One region of the Allobosea sp. RAF48 genome, then DNA from elsewhere that is predicted to be linked to it. Evidence: predicted binding sites of a transcription regulator. Region 1 holds the regulator's gene; the other holds the start of a gene.
What was found. The regulator LexA, encoded in region 1, represses DNA repair genes until DNA is damaged. The targets are predictions, from matches to a motif close to TGTTCNNNNTGTGTTCNG.
Positions count from the first base shown of each region.

Region 1 (9,963 bases):
GACCAGCGAGGGCTGGCAGGCGGCAGTCGTGGCCTCGGGCACGCTGCCGGAAGACCTGCAGGGGCTCTTCCTCTACATCGCCCGCACCGCCATCGAGGGCAGGCCCTGCCCCAGCGATGCCGAGCTCGCCGAAGTCTATGGCAGCCACTCGCCCAGCCGGGCGCGGCGCCTGCTCGGCTATATCGAAGAGCGCGGCCTGATCGTCTGTCATGTCGACTTCCGCGGCCTGCGAACGCTCGCCCTGCCTGCGCTCGGCGTCGAGACCGCGCCGGGCCAGGCTCAGCCGCGCACGGCCGGGATGCCGCGCGGCGCCCGCGGATAGAAGCCAGCGCCGCGCGCTCGGTGACTTCAACTCACGAATGCTGTTCCAGCCGGCCGACTAATCACGCCGGCTTCGCACCACCATGTTCTGACCTCCACAGGAGATCTGGATCATGGAATATCGGCGTTTGGGCCATTCGGGACTGAAGGTTCCCGCCCTGAGTTTCGGCGCGGGCACCTTCGGCGGACAGGGACCGCTCTTCAGCGCCTGGGGCAACACGGACGCCAAGGAAGCGCACCGCCTCGTCGATATCTGCCTCGAAGCCGGGCTGAACCTCTTCGACACAGCCGACGTCTACTCGAACGGGGCGTCCGAGGAAGTCCTCGGCGAGGCGATCAAGGGCCGCCGCGACAAGGTGCTGATCTCGACCAAGACGACGCTGCCGATGGGCGACGGCCCGAACGATGCCGGCTCCTCGCGCAGCCGCCTGATCAAGGCGACCGAGGACGCGCTGCGCCGGCTCGGCACCGACTATATCGACCTGCTCCAGCTGCATGCCTTTGACGCCGGCACGCCGGTCGAGGAGGTTCTCTCGACGCTCGACGCGCTCGTCCGGGCGGGCAAGCTTCGCTATGTCGGCGTCTCCAACTTCTCCGGCTGGCAGCTGATGAAGTCTCTGGCCGCCGCCGAGCGTCATGGCTGGCCCCGCTATGTCGCGCATCAGGTCTACTACTCGCTCGTCGGGCGCGACTACGAATGGGAGCTGATGCCGCTCGGCCTCGACCAGGGCGTCGGCGCGCTGGTCTGGAGCCCGCTCGGCTGGGGCCGCCTCACTGGCAAGATCCGGCGCGGCCAGCCTCTTCCGGCCGGGAGCCGGCTGCACGAGACAGCCGAGTTCGGCCCGCCGGTCGAGGACGAGCAGCTCTACGCCATCGTCGACGTGCTCGATGCCATCGCGCAGGAGACCGGCAAGAGCGTGCCGCAGGTCGCGATCAACTGGCTGCTGCAGCGCCCGACGGTCTCCTCGGTCATCATCGGCGCCCGCAACGAGCAGCAGCTGCGCGACAATCTCGGAGCCGTCGGCTGGAACCTGACGGCCGAGCAGGTTGCGCGGCTCGATGCCGCGAGCGTCCGTACGGCGCCATACCCGTACTTCCCCTATCGGCGGCAGGAGGGTTTCGGCCGTCTCAATCCGCCGCTGGTCTGAGCCGTTATTGCGAGGAGCAGGGCGACGAAGCAATCCAGGGGCCGCAGGACGGACCACGTCAGCCGGATCCCCCTGGATTGCTTCCGTTCGCTCGCAATGACGGGCTGCTCCGTGCGAGCGCACTTCGGGAGATGACCGCCGCGCAAAACTTGACCACCCCGCCCCCGAACGTGCATGACCTGTGGCCGTATTCACGGGTCCAGCCATGCGCGTTCTGTTGATCGACAACTACGACAGCTTCACCTGGAACCTGGTCCACCTCATCGGTGGCCTGGGAGCCGAGGTCGATGTCTGGCGCAACGACGCGCTGTCGGTCGAAGAAGCGCTGGGCGGCGAGCATGATGCGATCGTGCTCTCGCCCGGCCCCTGCACGCCAAACGAGGCCGGGATCTGCCTCGATGTCGTCCGGCAGGGCGCCGCCCGCAAGCCAATTTTCGGCGTGTGCCTCGGCCTGCAGGCGATGGGGCAGGCCTTCGGCGGCGACGTCGTGCGGGCGCCCGTGCCGATGCACGGCAAGGTCTCGCCGATCAGGCACAGGGCACGCGGCCTGTTCCGCGGCATCAACGGGCCGCTGCAGGCGACGCGCTATCACTCCCTCGTGGTCGATCGCGATTCCTGCCCGACTGTCTTCGACATCGAGGCCGAAACCGATGACGGCCTGATCATGGCGCTCTCGCACCGGGAGCTGCCGGTCCACGGCGTCCAGTTTCATCCGGAGAGCATCGCCTCCGAGCATGGCGCGACGATCCTGCGGAATTTCCTCGATCTCGCCCAGCGATGGCGCAGCGAGCACGAAGCCGCCGCCCTGACCCCATCAGCCTGATTTCCGCAGAGTTTCCATGGACGACTTCAAACCCTTCATCGCCAAGGTCGCGACCGGAGCGACACTCTCGCGCGAGGAGGCGCGGGACGCCTTCGACACGATTCTCTCCGGCGAGGTCACCAACGCGCAGTCCGCCGCCTTCCTGATGGCGCTGCGCGTCCGCGGCGAGACGATCGACGAGATCGCCGGCGCCGTCGGCGCCATGCGCGGGAAGATGCTGCCGGTGAAGGCACCGGCCGAGGCGATCGACATCGTCGGCACCGGCGGCGATTCGTCCGGCTCCTACAACGTCTCGACGCTGGCTTCGATCATCACGGCAGCCTGCGGCGTGCCCGTCGCCAAGCACGGCAACCGCGCGGCATCCTCGCGCTCCGGCGCGGCCGACGTGCTCACCGCACTCGGCGTCAAGGTCGGGCTCGATTCGTCCGGGACGGAGCGCTGCATCGCCGAGGCCGGTGTCGGCTTCATGTTCGCGCCGACGCACCACGCCTCGATGCGCCATGTCGCGCCGGTGCGTACCGAGCTCGGCACGCGCACGATCTTCAACCTGCTCGGCCCGCTCTCGAACCCGGCCGGGGTGAAGCGCCAGCTGATCGGGGCCTTCTCCGAAACCTGGCTGGAGCCGATGGTCAAGGTGCTGGCCTCGCTCGGCTCGACTCGCGTCTGGGCCGTGCACGGCTCCGACGGGCTCGACGAGATCACCACGACCGGGCCGACCCGCGTCGTCTCGCTGGAGAACGGCAAGGTCGAAAGCTTTACGATCAGCCCCTCCGATGTCGGCCTCGAGCCGGCCAGGCCGGAGGAGCTGCGTGGCGGCACGCCCGAGCAGAATGCGGCTGCGCTGAACGCCGTGCTCGCCGGCGAGAGGACCGGCTTCCGCGACATCGCCGCCTTCAATGCCGCGGCAGCACTGCTCGTCGCCGGCAAGGCTGCGAACCTGAAGGACGGCTTCGCCCAGGCGACGTCCGTCCTCGACTCTGGCAAGGCCAAGGCGACGCTGGACGCCCTCATCAAAGCCTCGAACGCGTGAGGGCGGCATGACCGACATCCTCGCCAAGATCGAAGCCTACAAGCGCCAGGAGATCGCGGCCGCCAAGGCCGCCGTGCCGCTGGCCGAGATCGAACGCCGCGCCCGTGCCGCCGGCAAGCCGCGCGGATTCGCCGATGCTCTCGCCGCCAAGCTCGCGGACGGCAAGCCGGCCCTGATCGCCGAGATCAAGAAGGCGAGCCCGTCCAAGGGGCTGATCCGCGCCGATTTCGACCCGCCTTCGCTCGCCCGTGCCTATGCCGCCGGCGGCGCGGCCTGCCTCTCCGTGCTGACCGATGGGCCCTCCTTCCAGGGTCAGCCGGAATTCCTGACGCAGGCGCGCGAGGCCTCCGGCCTGCCGGCGCTGCGCAAGGATTTCCTCTACGAGCCCTATCAGGTCTACGAAGCCCGCAGCTGGGGCGCCGACTGCATCCTGATCATCATGGCTGGTGTCGACGACGACACCGCCAGGGCGCTCAACGAAACCGCGCGCGAACTCGGCATGGACGTGCTCGTCGAGGTTCATGACGACGCCGAGCTCGACCGGGCGCTCAAGCTCGAGAGCCGGCTGCTCGGCATCAACAACCGCGATCTGCGCAGCTTCCACGTCGATCTCGCGGTGACCGAGCGGCTCGCGCCGCGCGTCCCCTCCGACCGCATCGTCATCGGCGAGAGCGGCATCTTCGCCCATGCCGACATCGCCCGCCTCCACAAGGCCGGCGTCAACAGCTTCCTCGTCGGCGAGAGCCTGATGCGGCAGGCGGATGTCACGGCCGCGACGCGGGCGCTGCTGACCGGCACGGCGCAAGAGAGCGCGGCGTGAGCCGGCTCAGCCATCTCGACGCCCAGGGCCAGGCGCATATGGTCGATGTCAGCGACAAGGCCGAGACGACCCGCTTCGCCGTCGCCGAAGGGAGCGTCGTGATGGCGCCGGGGACGATCGCGATCGTGCGCGACGGCAACGCCAAGAAGGGCGACGTGCTCGGCACGGCGCGCCTCGCCGGAATCATGGCCGCCAAGCGCACACATGAGCTGATCCCGCTCTGCCACCCCCTGCTGCTCAGCAAGATCGGGGTCGATCTCACGATCGACGAGGCATTGCCGGGCGTGCGCGTGCGCGCCGAAGTGAAGATGAAAGGCCAGACCGGCGTCGAGATGGAGGCGCTCACGGCCGTCTCGGTCGCCTGCCTGACCGTCTACGACATGGTCAAGGCGGTCGACAGGGCGATGCGGATCGAGAACATCCGGCTCATACACAAATCCGGCGGCCAGTCCGGCGACTACGACGCAAAGGCTTCGCAGGAAGGAAGTCGAGCATGATGTCATCCGAAAACCGGTCCCAACTATTCGCTGCCGCGGACCTGCGGTTCGGCATCCTGCTCTGATGGCGCTCACCCCGGTCCCCGTCGCGCGCAAGGCGCTGCTCGACAGCATTCCAGGGCCGACCGGGGCCGAAACCCTGCCGCTCGCGCAATGCGCCTGGCGGGTGCTTGCCGGTGAGGTCAAGGCGCTCCGGACCCAGCCGCCCTTCGCCAATTCCGCCATGGACGGCTATGCCGTGCGCGGCGACGACATGGCGGCGGGCATCTCGCTCGCGGTGATCGGCGAATCCGCCGCTGGCCGGGCCTTCGAGGGCTCGGTCGGGCCGGGGCAGGCCGTGCGCATCTTCACGGGCGCGCCAATGCCGGAGGGCGCCGATACCGTCCTGATGCAGGAGGATGCCGACGGCGTCGACAGCCCGGCGATCCGCGTGCGGGTGCCGCCTGCCAGGGGCAAGTTCCTGCGCGCAGCCGGGCTGGATTTCCGCGAGGGCAACGTCCTGCTGCCGGCCGGACGCGTGCTCGACAGCGCTGCGCTGGGCCTTGCCGCCGCGATGGGACATCCGACCTTGCCCGTCCGGCGCAAGCCGCGCGTCGCGATCCTTGCCACTGGCGACGAGTTGGTGGCTCCGGGCGAGCCGGTCGGGCGCGACCAGATCGTCGCCTCGAACTCCTTCTCGCTCGCTGCACTGGTCGAGAAGGCCGGCGGTGCCGTTCTCGATCTCGGCATCGCCCGCGACGACCACGCCGACCTCGCGGCCAAGATCGGCCAGGCGCGGGACGCCGACGCCGACGTCCTCATCACACTCGGCGGGGCCTCGGTCGGCGCGCATGACCTCGTGCAGGAGGCGCTGACGCGGGCCGGCATGTCGCTCGGCTTCTGGAAGATCGCGATGCGGCCGGGCAAACCGATGATGACCGGCCGACTCGGCCGCATGGTCGTGGTCGGCTTGCCCGGAAACCCGGTCTCCTCGATCGTCTGCGGCCATCTCTTCGTCCTGCCGCTGATCGAGGCTCTGCTCGGCATTGGGGAGGCCGACCGCGACCGCAGCATCCCCGCCCGCCTCGGCCGTGACATGCCGGCCAATGACGAGCGCGAGGACTATCTGCGCTCGGAGCTCGCACTGAGGCCGGATGGCTGGGTGGCGACGCCCTTCGACCGGCAGGATTCCTCGATGCTCGGCACGCTGGCACGGGCGCAGGCATTGACGATCCGGCCTGCCCATGCCGCGCCGGCAAAAAAAGGCGACATCTGCCGCATCCTGCCGCTGCGCTAGATCACCGCTCATCCTGTCGGACGCGATCGTAGCGATCTGTATAGGGTTATCGCATCGGATCTGCCCGAAAAGTGGATTCCACTGTTCGCTTCGATGCCGGAGCCCGCTTGCGGAACACAAGTGGAACGCGTATGGTGTTCCTGCTTTGTTTCGAATCTAGCCTTCGAGAAGGCCGGCGGGGATCATGCTGACACGCAAGCAACACGAACTCCTGCGCTTCATCCAGGAACGCTTGCGTGAGAGCGGGGTGCCGCCCTCCTTCGACGAGATGAAGGATGCGCTCGATCTGCGCTCCAAGTCGGGCATTCACCGGCTGATCATGGCGCTGGAGGAGCGCGGATTCATCCGTCGCCTGCCCAACCGGGCGCGTGCGCTCGAGATCATCAAGATGCCCGACGGGCTCGGCGCCCCGCAGCAGCGGCAGCGTTTCAACCCTGCGGTCGTCCAGGGCGGCCTCGGCTCGCAGCCGAATCTCACCAAGCCACGCCCTGCGGCCGATGAGGACAGCCGCTCCTCCATCGCGATCCCGGTCATGGGCCGCATCGCCGCCGGCACGCCGATCTCGGCGATCCAGAACCGTAGCCACACCGTCTCGCTGCCGCCCGACATGCTCGGCTCCGGCGAGCATTACGCGCTGGAAGTGCGTGGTGACTCGATGGTCGAAGCCGGCATCCTCGACGGCGACACCGTCATCATCCGCAAGCAGGATTCGGCCAATACCGGCGACATCGTCGTGGCGCTGATCGATGACGAGGAAGCGACGCTCAAGCGACTGCGCAAGCGCGGCTCCTCGATCGCGCTCGAAGCCGCCAACCCCGCCTATGAGACGCGCGTGCTCGGGCCGGACCGGGTCAAGATCCAGGGCCGCCTCGTCAATCTGATGCGGCGCTACTGAAGGCGCTCGACCTCGGCTTCGCCGTCGGCGGAAGCCGGTGTCACACTCGGAGGCGCTGTCGAGGCTTGCGCAGGGCGCTGTTCACGGCGGCGGCTCCAGGGGCGGTCGGCAGCGTTCTGCTCCGAGACATGGCTGCTCCACCCCGATCCTGTTCGATAGAGCGAAGTCGCGCCGTCGCGCGATAACGCCATTCGCTCGATCAGCCGTGCCTTGCAGGTTCCGCTCCAGGGGATGGCCGTGACGACGAGGTCAGCTCGCATGCAGTCCTCGATAAGCCCCAACCTGTCGCGCGTGTAGGAGACGGTGCGCTGATCCGGCGTCCGTGCGACGCAGCCGAGCGCATCGCAGCTAATGCCGGCCCGCAGCGTCGGATCGTCCGGCGAACGGCGATCGCCATCAGCAGCGAGCCATTGCTGCAGCACGAAACGGCTCGGCTTGCCCGCAATCGCGAGGCGGCCATCCGGGCCCCGCACCGCCAGCCCCGAACCGTCGCGTTCGATCAGGATTTCCGGCCGCTCCGGCTTGCCGGCGATGGCCACGCCGAGCAGGAGCGGCAGCGCCGCCAGCCAGCGCCAGGGCGTGGTCCAGAGCGTCAGCCACAGCAGCGCCAGCACGAAGCAGGTCAGCACCGCCGGCCCGAAGGCTGCGATCATCACCGTGGAATGGTCGATGCTTGCGACCCAGTGCGCCACCTTGAGCACGACATCGGAAGCCAGCCCCATCAGCGCCCAGGCGGGCCAGTCCAGTCCGAAGGGGTAAGCCAGCACGCCGAAGACGGCCGCCGGCATGACGAAGAGCGAGACGAAGGGCAGCGCCATCGCATTGCCGAGCAGGCCGAAGGGATTGAAGGTCTGAAAATGATAGGCGCCGAAGGGCGCTGTCGCGGCCGTTGCCAGCAACGTGGTGACGACGATGCCGAGTGCCGCGGCCCAGACCGGCCCAAGCGGCCACGGCAAGGTCGGCGGCGGCTGGGAGCGCTTTCGGCTCTCCCAGCGTTCGGCAAAGGCGATCAATGCCGCGACGGCTCCGAAGGACATCTGGAAGCTCGGCCCGAGCAAGGCCTCCGGCTCGCGCAGGAGCACGATCATGGCCGCAAGCGCGAGATTGCGCATGCTCAGCGCCGCACGATCGACAAGGATCGCGCCGAGCATCACCAGCGTCATGATCAGCGAGCGCTCGGTCGCGACATCGCTGCCCGAGAAGATGCAGTAGGCGGTCGCGCCGAACATCGCTGCGGCCGCTGCGATCTTCTTGATCGGCCAGCGCAGCGCGGCGGTCTGGGAGAGCGCCAGCAGGGCGCGCACCAGCCAGAAGATCGTCCCGGCGGCGAGGACCATGTGCAGGCCGGAGATCGAAACGATGTGGTAGATGCCGGCGGCGCGCAGGTCGTTGTTCGTCGCCTCGGTGATCAGCCCGCGCTTTCCCGTAACGAGGGCGGCGGCGACTGCCCCGCCCTGTCCGCCACCGCCTTCCGCGATGCGTTGGGTCAAGGCATTGCGCGCCCTGTCGATGGCGACATCGACGGCAAGACGCGTCGGCATCGGATGCGGCGGTGGCGCCAGGGCAATCTTGCCCGCGATGCTGCCGACTGCGCCAATGCCCCGGAAGAAGGCATCGCGACCGAAATCATAGCCGCCGGCCCGGGCCGGCCCGGGCGGAGGCAGCAGCCGCGCCGTCGCGACGACATGATCGCCCGGCGCCACGGAAGCGGCGCGGATATTGACGCGCACGCGCCTTGGGCGCTCGGCTGCCGGCATCCCGGCGAATTCCGTTACCAGCAGGACGATACGGGCGCCGCTGTCGCGTGCCTCGACGCTCTCGACGAAACCCGTCACCTTGCCGATTCGTTGACGCTCCAGCATCGGCGCCGCGACATCCGCCGTACGCCAGGCACCGGCGGCAAAACCCGCGAAGGCGGCGGCCACCGCCAGGGAGGCCATCGAGGCTAGCCGACGGGTTCGCAGCACGAACGCGAAGATCGCACTGAGCGCGAAGCCAGCCAGAGGCGCCCATAAAACCGGCTCACGGTCGGCCGCGAAATAGAACAGGATGCCGGCGCCCATCGCCACGGGCAGCCACAGGAACGGACGGCGGCGCTCGGCCTCGAGTTCGAGCGCCTGACCGAACCGGGCCTGCCAGTCTTGCAGCCAGACTTCGAAGCGAACGGAGGTCAGCCAGCTTGGCAGCAGGCGCAGAGGCAAGGCCTCGGCTCGCGCGCCGCGCGGCTTGTCCTGCCCCGGCGGCCCCGGCTGCATTCTCCGCCCCTCCTCGCCGGCGCTGCGATTTGACCGCTTAACCTTTCCGGCCAAGCCATGTTACAGGGCGCGCGCCGGTTGTCATGTCATGACCTGCGCCATTTCCCTGTCTTGCCCCGGGCGGCTCCCGCCGCCCGGTCGGAGTTGCCTTCCATGAGCAATGCCGTCGTCACGCGCTTTGCGCCCTCGCCCACCGGATTCCTGCATATCGGCGGAGCTCGCACGGCGCTGTTCAACTGGCTCTATGCCCGCCGCCAAGGCGGCAAGATGCTGCTGCGCATCGAAGACACCGACCGCGAACGCTCGACCGATGCCGCTATCGCAGCGATCCTCGACGGGCTGGAATGGCTCGGCCTCGATTGGGACGGGCAGACCGTTTATCAGTTCCAGCGCGCGGCGCGGCACCGCGAGGTGGCCGAGCAGATGCTCGCCGCCGGCAGGGCCTATTACTGCTACGCCAGCCCGGCCGAGCTCGAGGAGATGCGCGAAAAGGCCCGCGCCGAGGGCAAGCCGCTGCGCTATGACGGCCGCTGGCGCGACCGCGACCCGTCGACTGCGCCGGACGGCGTCAAGCCCGTCATCCGCCTCAAGGCACCCCAGACCGGCGAGACGGTGGTGAACGACGAGGTGCAGGGCCGGGTCGTCTGGCAGAACGAGAATCTCGACGACCTCGTGCTGCTGCGCTCGGACGGCACGCCGACCTATATGCTCGCCGTCGTGGTCGACGACCACGACATGGGCGTGACCCATGTCATCCGCGGCGACGACCATCTCACCAACGCCGCCCGCCAGACCCAGATCTACGACGCGCTCGGCTGGGATGTGCCGAGCATGTCGCATATCCCGCTGATCCACGGGCCGGACGGCGCCAAGCTCTCGAAGCGCCACGGCGCGCTCG
Region 1 is NZ_JBFRDZ010000005.1:133,876-143,838, forward strand. Features, by position in the region: gene AB4Z10_RS11515 (helicase HerA domain-containing protein) at 1-322, shown strand, start outside; gene AB4Z10_RS11520 (aldo/keto reductase) at 435-1,469, shown strand; gene AB4Z10_RS11525 (anthranilate synthase component II) at 1,675-2,292, shown strand; gene trpD (anthranilate phosphoribosyltransferase) at 2,309-3,322, shown strand; gene trpC (indole-3-glycerol phosphate synthase TrpC) at 3,330-4,142, shown strand; gene moaC (cyclic pyranopterin monophosphate synthase MoaC) at 4,139-4,639, shown strand; gene AB4Z10_RS11545 (molybdopterin molybdotransferase MoeA) at 4,704-5,915, shown strand; gene lexA (transcriptional repressor LexA) at 6,100-6,810, shown strand; gene AB4Z10_RS11555 (ComEC/Rec2 family competence protein) at 6,804-9,065, opposite strand; gene gltX (glutamate--tRNA ligase) at 9,219-9,963, shown strand, end outside.

Region 2 (9,963 bases), on a different contig from region 1:
TCGTTCAAGGTCATTGCCACAGTCATGCCCCGCGCAATGGCAGCCGCTCACGGCTTTTTCGTGTCGCCGGGCGAACCGCAACGCGCCCCCGCGCCGCTCGCTCCAGACCGGACGGGCGCGCCCCTTGCGCCAATCTTCGCGGCAGACTGACGCAAGAACCCTTCGAAATTGTCAAGTGTGAGCGAAGATGTCGGTCTCGCTCCAGCCGGCCAGGTCGAGCTCCGCACGGTAAGGCAGGAACTTGAAGCAGGCCTGGGCGAGATCGCCGCGGCCCTCGCGCGCCAGCATCGCCTCGAGCTTGGCGTGGAGCGCGTGCAGGTGCAGCACGTCGGAGGCGGCGTAGGCGAGCTGGGCCTCGCTGAGCGTATCCGCCCCCCAATCGGAAGATTGCTGCTGTTTCGAGAGCTCGACGCCGAGCAGCTCGCGCACCAGATCCTTCAGACCGTGACGATCCGTGTAGGTGCGGGTCAGCTTCGAGGCGATCTTGGTGCAGTAGACCGGAGTCGTGACCACTCCGAAAGCGTGGCGCAACACCGCAACGTCGAAGCGCGCGAAGTGGAAGAGCTTCAGCACGGCCGGGTCTTCGAGCAGGCGGATCAGGTTCTTGGGCCGCGCGCCATCCTTCAGGATCTGGACGACGTCCGCCGTGCCGTCACCACGCGAGAGCTGGACCACGCAAAGCCGATCGCGATGCGGGTTGAGGCCGAGCGTCTCGGTGTCGATCGCGACGCTCGAGCCGGCCTCATAACCGTCAGGCAGATCGCCGCGATGAAAACGGATGGTCATGCTCGAAACCTCACTCGGGCCGCGCTGAGGCGCCCTTCAACGGTACTCACGGAATGGAACGGCGGCAGACCGCGCCGCAACGACGCGCCTTCCGCAGCTAGCGACCCCGTATCGCCGGTTCAAGCCTTTTCTGATTTGGCACAACTGGCTGACCACACCGTTAACCTTTTATTCACTATAAGCTTCAAGCTTTCGTTAAGACATGCGAAAAGGGGTGGCAACGGAGCGCGACGCATGTCCCCGATTCGCCTTTTCTGCGATCTCGATGGCCGCATCGGTTTGCGCGCCTTCTGGCTCGGCAGTGCCGTCGTGGCGCTCACGCTGTTTGCGCTGCAAAGGATCCTGCCCCAGCTGATGGTTCCTCAGACCGCGCGAACCGTCCTCGCCTTCGCGAACGCCTTCGCGCTGTTTCCCTGGGCGGCGCTGGCCGCCAAGCGCGCCACCGACCGGGGCGGCAGCTCGCTCTTCGGCGTCCTGCTGGTCTGCGCGATCGTGCTGCCGGAGTACCTGCGGTTCTACATGCCATTCGGCTGGCGCCCTTCGCTGGAAGCGATATCGACCATCGCGTGGGTGGTCGCCTTCATCGATCTCGGTCTGATGCCTTCAGCCCGGGACGAGCGGGCGGAGGCGCTGGTCGCGGCCGAGGCCGGTTCCCGCTAGGCCGAAAGCGCGCTAAAGCGGCGGCATGACGAACGCACCTGCCGCTTCAGCCCCCGCCCTTTCCTTCGACCCGGCCGATCCGGCCGCGCTCACGCAGGCGCTCGTACGCTGCCCCTCCGTCACGCCGCAGGAAGGCGGCGCGCTCGCCGTGCTCGCCTCGGTTCTGGTGGCCGAGGGCTATGAGGTGCAGCGCCCGGTCTTCAGCGAGCCGGGCACGCCGGATGTCGAGAATCTCTATGCCCGCATCGGTAACCAGGCCCCGGTCTTCGTCATCGCCGGGCATACCGACGTCGTGCCCGTCGGCGATGAGGCCGCCTGGACACGCGCGCCCTTCGATGGCGCGATCGAGAACGGCATCCTTTATGGACGCGGCGCCTGCGACATGAAGGGCGGGCTCGCCGCCATGGTCTCGGCTGCGATCCGCTATCGCCGCGAGAATCCCGATGCGCCCGGCTCGATCGCCTTTCTCGTCACCGGCGACGAAGAGGGACCAGCCGTCAACGGCACGGTGAAGCTGCTGCAATGGGCGCATGAGCGCGGCGAGCGCTTCGACCACTGTATCCTCGGCGAGCCGACAAATCCGGCGACGATGAGCGACATGATCAAGATCGGCCGTCGCGGCTCGCTGACCGGCAAGCTCGCCGTCCACGGCATCCAGGGCCATGTCGGCTACCCGCATCTCGCCGACAATCCGATCCGCGGCATGGTCCGGCTGCTGGCGGCGCTCGACGCCACCCCTCTCGACGCCGGTACCGAGCATTTCGACCCGAGCAACCTCGAAGTGACGACGCTCGATGTCGGCAACCCCGCGACGAACGTCATCCCCGCCCAGGCCAGGGCCGTCTTCAACATCCGCTTCAACGACGTCTGGACGCCGGAGACCCTCGCGGCAGAGCTTGACCGGCGCCTGCGGGAGGCGGCGGGCAACACCGTGCGCTACGACATCGACTTCCAGCCGACCAATGCCGTCGCCTTCCTGACCGAACCCGGCCCCTTCGTAGCCATGGTAGCGGATGCCGTCGCCGCCGAGACCGGCAAGCGGCCGCAGCTTTCGACGACCGGCGGCACCTCCGACGCCCGGTTCATCAAGAGCTATTGCCCCGTTGTCGAATACGGTGTCGTCGGCAAGACGATGCACCAGATCGACGAATGCGTTGCCGTCGCGGACCTCGCTGCGCTTGAGCGGATCACGCATCGGTTACTCGCCAGCTATTTTGCAGCGCAACACAAGGCTTGACGCGCCGGAACCACGGGTCATTATCCGCCTTAGACGAAAGTCTAAGATCGCAGATGATGGAGACCGTGATGAGGCTCGCCGCCGACGACATCGCGCGCTCGCTGCGCGGTTCCTGGCACTTGATGACCCGCGGCACAGAGGCGCTTTCCGAACTCGACCTCAGCCGGGACGGATTCTGGCGCTCCTATCTCGCCTTCGCATTGATGCTGCCGGCAACGATCGCAATCCTCGCCGCGACGCGCCTGATGGCCGGGCTGCCGAACAGCGCCGGCCTCTTCACCGCCCCCGCGCTCGTGCTGGCGGTCATCGGCGCGCTCTGTCTCGCCATCCTCGCCGTGCCGGCCCTGCTGATCGCGCTGCGGCCCGAACTGGCGCAGGCGCCGCGCTTCACCAGCTTCGTCATCGCCTGGAATTGGGCCGGCATCGTCTCGGCCAGCCTGATGGCGGTTCCGGCTGCCGTCTTCGCACTCGGCTGGTCGACACCGCAGCTCGCGATGGTGCAGTCCGCTTTCTTCGCCGCGATCGTGCTCAGGCTGCGCTATTGCGTGGCGCGCGCCGCCTTCGGGCCGGAGGGACGCGCCATCGCGCTGCCGCTGGTCATCGCCAGCGTCGTGCTCGACTATGGCGTGATCCAGCTGTTCGACCTGTTCTGAGCCGGCCTCAGTAGTCGACCCCGGCGAGATAGAGCCCGCAGGACGGCGCCAGCGCCGCGCACTGCGCCCGGTCGCGCGCCGCCAGGATCTGGCCGAGCTTCGCTTCCGGCCAGCGCCCCGCCCCGACCATCTTCAGGCTGCCGACGATCGAGCGGACCTGATGATGCAGGAAGGAGCGCGCATGGGCGTAGACCACGATCTCCGCGCCCTCGCGCCGGACATCGAGCCGGTCGAGCGTACGCATCGGGCTGTTGGCCTGGCATTCGGCGGCGCGGAAGGTGGTGAAGTCGTGGTGGCCGAGCAGCGCCTTGGCGGCCCGGTCCATCGCCTCATGGTCGAGCTTCACGGGGACGTGCCAGACGCGTCCTCGATCGAGCGCCGGCGGCGCCCGCCGGTCGAGGATGCGATAGATGTAATAGCGGCGCTTCGCCGAGATGCGGGCATCGAAATCGCCGGAGACCTGCTCCGCGCTCAGCACGCTCACCGGGACGCTGGATTTCAGCCGGGCATTGGTCGCGTCGCGCACGACATCGGTGCGCCAGTCTTTCTCGAAGTCGACATGCACGACCTGATGGGTGGCGTGGACGCCGGCATCGGTGCGGCCGGCGCAGTGCAGCCTGACGGGATGGCCGCAGAAGGCCTCGACCGCCTCCTCGACGCTCTGCTGCACTGAAGGCCCGTTGAGCTGGCGCTGCCAGCCCGAGAACGGCGTGCCGTCATATTCGATGACGAGCTTGTAGCGCGGCATCAGACGCTCTCCCCTGCACCGTCATCCCGGACAAGCGGCGAAGCCGCGCCGATCCGGGATCCATGCCGGAGCGCTGCCGATGAAGGTTTCGGCATGGATCCCGGGTCTTCGCTTCGCTGCGCCCGGGATGACGGCGTGGAGGGTGAGATCATCGATTCAGAGCTTGTCGCCGGCCCCGAGCCGGGCGCCGCGCAGGAACTCGGCCCCGCTCATCGGCGCCTTGCCGGCGCGCTGGACCTGCAGCAGCTTCACCGCGCCGACGGCGCAGGCGACCGTGCCCTCGTCGTCAAGCAGCGTGCCGGGCTCGGCCGCGCCGCCGGCGCGCGCGGTACGCAGGATCTTCAGCCGCTCCGGCCCCTTGCCGAGGTCGATCTCGGCGAAGGCGCCCGGGAAGGGCGAGAGGCCGCGCACCCGGTCATGCACCTGCTGTGCCGGCAGCGTCCAGCTCAACTTCGCCTCAGCATTGGTGATCTTGGCGGCATAGGTGACGCCCTCTTCCGGCTGCGGCGTGAACTGCAGGCCGCCGCGACCGAGGGCGGCGAGCGCCCGCACCATCAGATCGGCGCCGAGGATACTGAGCTGGTCATGCAATTCGCCGGCGGTCAGATCCGGGCCGATCGGCAATGTCTCGACCATGGCGACGGGGCCGGTATCGAGCCCGGCCTCCATCTTCATCACGCAGACGCCGGTTTCGGCGTCCCCGGCCATGATCGCGCGCTGGATCGGCGCGGCGCCGCGCCAGCGCGGGAGCAGCGAGGCATGAAGATTGAGGCAGCCGAGCTCGGGCAGGTCGAGGATCGCCTGCGGCAGGATCATGCCATAGGCGACGACGACGGCGACATCGGCCTGATGCGAGGCGATGATCTCGGCCTGCTCCGGCGTCTTCAGCGTCGCGGGCGTGAAGACCGGGATGCCGAAGCGCTCGGCCGCCCTGTGCACCGGCGAGGGCTTGAGATCGAGGCCGCGGCCGGCCTGCGCCGGAGCGCGGGTGTAGCAGGAGACGACCTCATGCCCCTGGCCGACGATCTCCGTCAGCACCGGCACGGCGAAATCCGGCGTGCCCATGAAAATGACGCGCAAACTCATACGCTCGACTTTACCTCAGCTCCGGCATGGCACCGGAAAGAATGAAACAGCCCTCATCCTGAGGAGCAGCCGGAGGCTGCGTCTCGAAGGATGGTCCAGTAACCTCCTGAAGCATCCTTCGAGACGCCGCGTGCCGCGGCTCCTCAGGATGAGGGCCCGGATGATGCCTGTCGATTACGCGGCCCGCTCGCGCTTGGCCGCCTTGGCGAATTTCTTGGTGACGCGCTCGCGCTTCAACCGCGAGAGATGATCGATGAAGAGCACGCCGTCGAGATGGTCGATCTCGTGCTGGAGGCAGGTGGCGAGCAGACCGTCAGCCGCGATCTCATGTGTCTTGCCGTCGAGGTCCATGTAGCGGACCTTGACCTTGGCCGGGCGCTCGACCTCCTCGTAATACTCGGGGATCGAGAGGCAGCCCTCCTCGTAGGCGCTGAGTTCCTCCGAGGACCAGGTGATCTGCGGGTTGATGAAGACCTGCGGCTTCCTCGGCTCCGGCTCCTCGCCCTCCTTCGTCTCCGGCTTCGACAGGTCGATCGTCACGACGCGCAGCGGCGCGCCGATCTGGATCGCGGCGAGCCCGATGCCGGGCGCGTCGTACATCGTCTCGAACATGTCCTCGACCAGCGTCCGGATCTCGGGCGTGATAGCCGCGACCGGCTTCGAAACGAGGCGAAGCTGGGCGTCGGGCAGGATGACGAGCGGGCGAACGGACATGGGATTCCAAAGAGAAAGAGCTGTTGAGCCCGGGACATAAGCATTTGTGAGAGAGCGGTCAAACTGTTCCGCTTTCGTTCGCTATTCTACATCGAATCGGCTAGGCTCCGCGCATGAACGAGATCGCCTTCACCCTGCTTGAACGCCCGGTGACATGGGCAGAGGCCGCCCTCGGCTTCGCGGGCTTGAGCCTCGTCTTGCTGTTCATGGCGGTGATCGCTGGCTGGCGAGGCGGCAAGAACCGCGCGATCGAGGCCGCGATGGCAGCGGAACGTGCCCGCGAGATGGACGACAAGGTCGCGGAGATGAACCGCCAGCAGGCCGAGCTCGCCGGCCGGATGCAGTCGATGGCGGAAATCCTCTCGACAAGGCAGGGCGACCTCGCCCGGCTCGTCGCCGACAGGATGGACGGGCTGAGCCACAAGGTCGGGCAAGGCCTGGAGCAGAACGTCCGCCAGACAACCGAGAGCCTCGGCAAGCTGCAGGAGCGGCTGGCGGTGATCGACACCGCCCAGAAGAACCTGACAGACCTGACCTCCGAGGTGGTGACACTCCGGGACGTGCTCGCCAACAAGCAGGCGCGCGGCGCCTATGGCCAAGGCCGGATGGAAGCGATCATCCGCGACGGGCTGCCCGCCGCCTTCTTCGCCTTCCAGCCGCAGCTCTCGAACGGGCGCCGGCCGGACTGCCTGGTCACCCTGCCCGGCGACGGGCGTGGCCTTGTGATCGACGCCAAGTTCCCGCTGGAGAGCTTCACGCTGCTGCGCGAGGCGCGTGGCGAGGAGGCGAAGAAGGCCGCCGGCCAGCGCGTGCGCAGCGATGTCGGCGTGCATGTGAAGGACATCGCCGAGCGCTATTTCCTGCCCGGCGAAACACAGGACGTCGCGCTGCTCTTCGTGCCCTCGGAATCGATCTATGCCGATCTGCACGAGCATTTCGACGATGTCGTGCAGCGGGCGCATCGGGCCCGTATCATGATCGTCTCCCCCTCGCTGCTGGCGCTGGCGATCCAGCTGATGCAGTCGCTGGTGCGCGACGCGCGAATGCGGGAGGAGGCGCAGGTCATCCAGACCGAAGTCGGCAAGCTGCTTGACGATGTGCGCCGGCTCGGCGAACGCGTCGATAAGCTCGACAATCATTTCCGCCAGGCGCAGGACGATGTCGGCCAGATCAAGACCTCGGCCGGCAAAGTCACGAGCCGCGCCGAGAAGATCGGCGCGCTCGATTTCGACGACGAGAAGAGCGAGCCGAAGCTGCCCTTCGCCAAGGGACTGGAGCTGAAGGCCGCGGCGGAGTGATCAACTCCGGTTGAGCACCGCCGACAGTTCGGGCTTCACGTTCAGCGTCTGGAAGACGACGCAGTAGCGCTCGGTGAGCTTGAGCAGGGTGTCGAGCTTCTCCTGCGGCGCATCGGTCTCGACATCGAAGGAGAGGCGGATCGCCTTGAAGCCGACGGCTGCATCCTTTGCGACGCCGAGCGTGCCGCGGAAGTCGAGATCGCCCTCGGCGCGCACCACGCCCTTCTTCAACTCGATCTCGAGCGCGGTCGCCACCGCCTTCAGGGTCACGCCGGCACAGGCGACCAGAGCCTCCAGCAGCATATCGCCCGAGCAGAGCTCCGCGCCCGAACCGCCGGTCGCCGGATGCAGGCCCGCAAGCGCGATGGCGCGGCCGGTCTCGACCTTGCAGGCGATATGCTGGTCGTCGAGCTCGCCATGGGCCTTGAGCGTGATGACGGCGGCCTCGGGATTGGTCCGATACTCGTCCTTGAGCGGCGCCTGCAGGGCGCGCAGAGCGGTGACGTCCATGATCGTGATCCTCGTGAAGCGGTCCGCCGGCTTGTAGCCGCTTCAGGCCGCCGCCTCCACCTCCGGCGCGGCGTGCCGGTTTTCCTTGTCGAGCGCCCGGCGCAATTCGCGCCGCAGGGTGACGAAGCCGACGGAGCCCTCCTCGCGCGGACGGGCCAGCAGATTGTCGAGGCTGAAGGCGGGCGGCCCCGGCTGCCGTGGCAGGACGAGGATGCGATCGGCCAACCGCAAGGCCTCCTCGACGGAACCGGTGGCGATGGCGACGGCGGGTCGCGCTTGCGTACAGAGCTCCGGCAGAAAGGCGGCGAGCCGGCTGCGGGTTTCGGCATCGAGCGCCGCAAAGGGCTCATCGACCAGCAGCAGCCGCGGCCTGACCAACAGAAGGCGGGCAATGGCGAGCCGCAGCAGCCCTTCGGGCGAGAGCGCGCCCGGCCGCTGCGTCGCCTGCCCCGCGAGGCCAAGGCGCACCAGCACATTGGCGATCAGGCCCTCGCGCTCGAACGGCGTCGCCTTCGGCAGGACGAAAGCCAGGTTCTCGGTGAGATCGAGCCAAGGGAAGAAGCGCGGCCGCGCGCAGAGCAGGCCGATTTCGGCCGTCGGCACCTCACCCTCATCGGTCCGCAGGCCGGCAAGCGCACGCAGCGCCGCCCGCCGCACCTCGGACGCGCCTAGCAGGGCGACGATCTCGCCGGCAGCAGGGCGCGGCGGAACGGTCTCGGGAGAGCGGGAGAGAGTGTGAAGAGCGGCCGACATTGCTGGCTCCATCCATGAACAAGGCGGAAGGAGCGCGGACGGCAGCAGGCCGTCCCGTCGTCCCGCGCTTTAGCTGCATTTGTTTCGCGCCCGCAAGCTGAGGCTCAAATCGGCGCGTGTCCTTTTCTAAGGTCCGAACGTCCGCTTTGTCAAACGACATGCCGGCCGTCTCGACCGTCCTTTCCTGATGCGGCGCCTCGTCGCGCAGGGAGCGGTCGACCGCGCGCAGCGCCTCGCGTTTCGCGCTTCGCGAGGCGGCGGGTGATGCTTGTCATTGATGCGATCCCTCATTTCGACGACGCGAGGAATCGGGACGGGTGGCGTCCTTGGCCCCACGCTTTAGCTGCACTTATTTCGCGCCCGCAAGCTGGTGGCTCAAATCGGCGCGCATCCGCCTTTTAGGTCCAGTCGTTCTGTTTGTCGAACAACACAATCGTGATCGGCAACTGCATCATTACCGTATACAGGCTGTAGAATTTAGTTCTCTCGTCCCCTTTCCCCGCGTGCTAGAACAAATGGCAGACGACGGAACCGTGCCCACGTGACAGCCTCCTCGACAGCGCCCGCACTTGCCCTCTCCGACATGCTGCACGATCCGGAGGCGGGCATCGCGAGACTGTTCGAGGCGGCGCGGCGGAAGGACAAGGCGGAGAAGCGGCAATTGCTGGTGGCGGCGCTGCGGCAGTTGCTCGACGATGGCCGGGTTTCGGCCAAGGCGATCCTGACCGGTCCGCGCGGCGGGCTTTCCTGCGCGCACCGGCTCTCGGCCGTGATGGATGCGGTCGTCATCGGGCTGCACAAGGCCGCGACTTCGTATTTCTATCCGGCCGACAACCCCTCGCAATCGGAGCGGATCGCGGTGGTCGCCGTCGGCGGCTATGGCCGCGGCACGCTGGCGCCCGGATCGGACGTCGATCTTCTCTTCCTCTTCCCGCATAAGCAGACCGCCTGGGGCGAGAGCGTGGTCGAATCCATGCTCTATCCGCTCTGGGACCTGAAGTTGAAGGTCGGCCATTCCGTGCGCTCGGTCGATGATTGCGTGCGCGAGGCGCGGGCGGACATGACGATCCGCACCGCCCTGCTGGAGGCACGCTTCCTGGTGGGCGACCGGGCGCTGTTCGACGAGATGACCCGCCGCTTCAATGCTGAGGTGGTCGAGGGCACGGCCGCCGCCTTCACCGAGGCCAAGCTCGCCGAGCGCGAGACGCGGGTGCAACGGGCCGGCGCGTCGCGCTATCTGGTCGAGCCCAACGTCAAGGACGGCAAGGGCGGCTTGCGCGACCTCAATACGCTGTTCTGGATCGCCAAATATTCCTACCGCGTCGATGACGTGCGCGAACTGGTCGCGGCCGGGCTCTTCGACGAGGACGAGCTGCAGATGTTCCAGCGCTCGGAGGAGTTCCTCTGGCGCGTACGCTGCTGGCTGCATTTCATCACCGGACGCGCCGAGGAGCGGCTCTCCTTCGACCTGCAGCGCCAGGTCGCCGCCGCAATCGGCTATGTCGGCCGCAGCGGCCA
Region 2 is NZ_JBFRDZ010000008.1:181,508-191,470, forward strand. Features, by position in the region: gene lptC (LPS export ABC transporter periplasmic protein LptC) at 1-14, opposite strand, end outside; gene AB4Z10_RS16815 (ribonuclease D) at 172-786, opposite strand; gene AB4Z10_RS16820 (DUF805 domain-containing protein) at 1,021-1,446, shown strand; gene dapE (succinyl-diaminopimelate desuccinylase) at 1,472-2,683, shown strand; gene AB4Z10_RS16830 (hypothetical protein) at 2,752-3,336, shown strand; gene truA (tRNA pseudouridine(38-40) synthase TruA) at 3,344-4,084, opposite strand; gene fmt (methionyl-tRNA formyltransferase) at 4,241-5,170, opposite strand; gene def (peptide deformylase) at 5,345-5,884, opposite strand; gene AB4Z10_RS16850 (DNA recombination protein RmuC) at 5,998-7,182, shown strand; gene AB4Z10_RS16855 (OsmC family protein) at 7,183-7,692, opposite strand; gene AB4Z10_RS16860 (ATP-binding cassette domain-containing protein) at 7,735-8,445, opposite strand; gene AB4Z10_RS16865 ([protein-PII] uridylyltransferase) at 9,029-9,963, shown strand, end outside.
Region 2: AB4Z10_RS16850 (DNA recombination protein RmuC) is a predicted target of LexA. The motif match lies at 5,949-5,966, and genes of this name have one in related genera.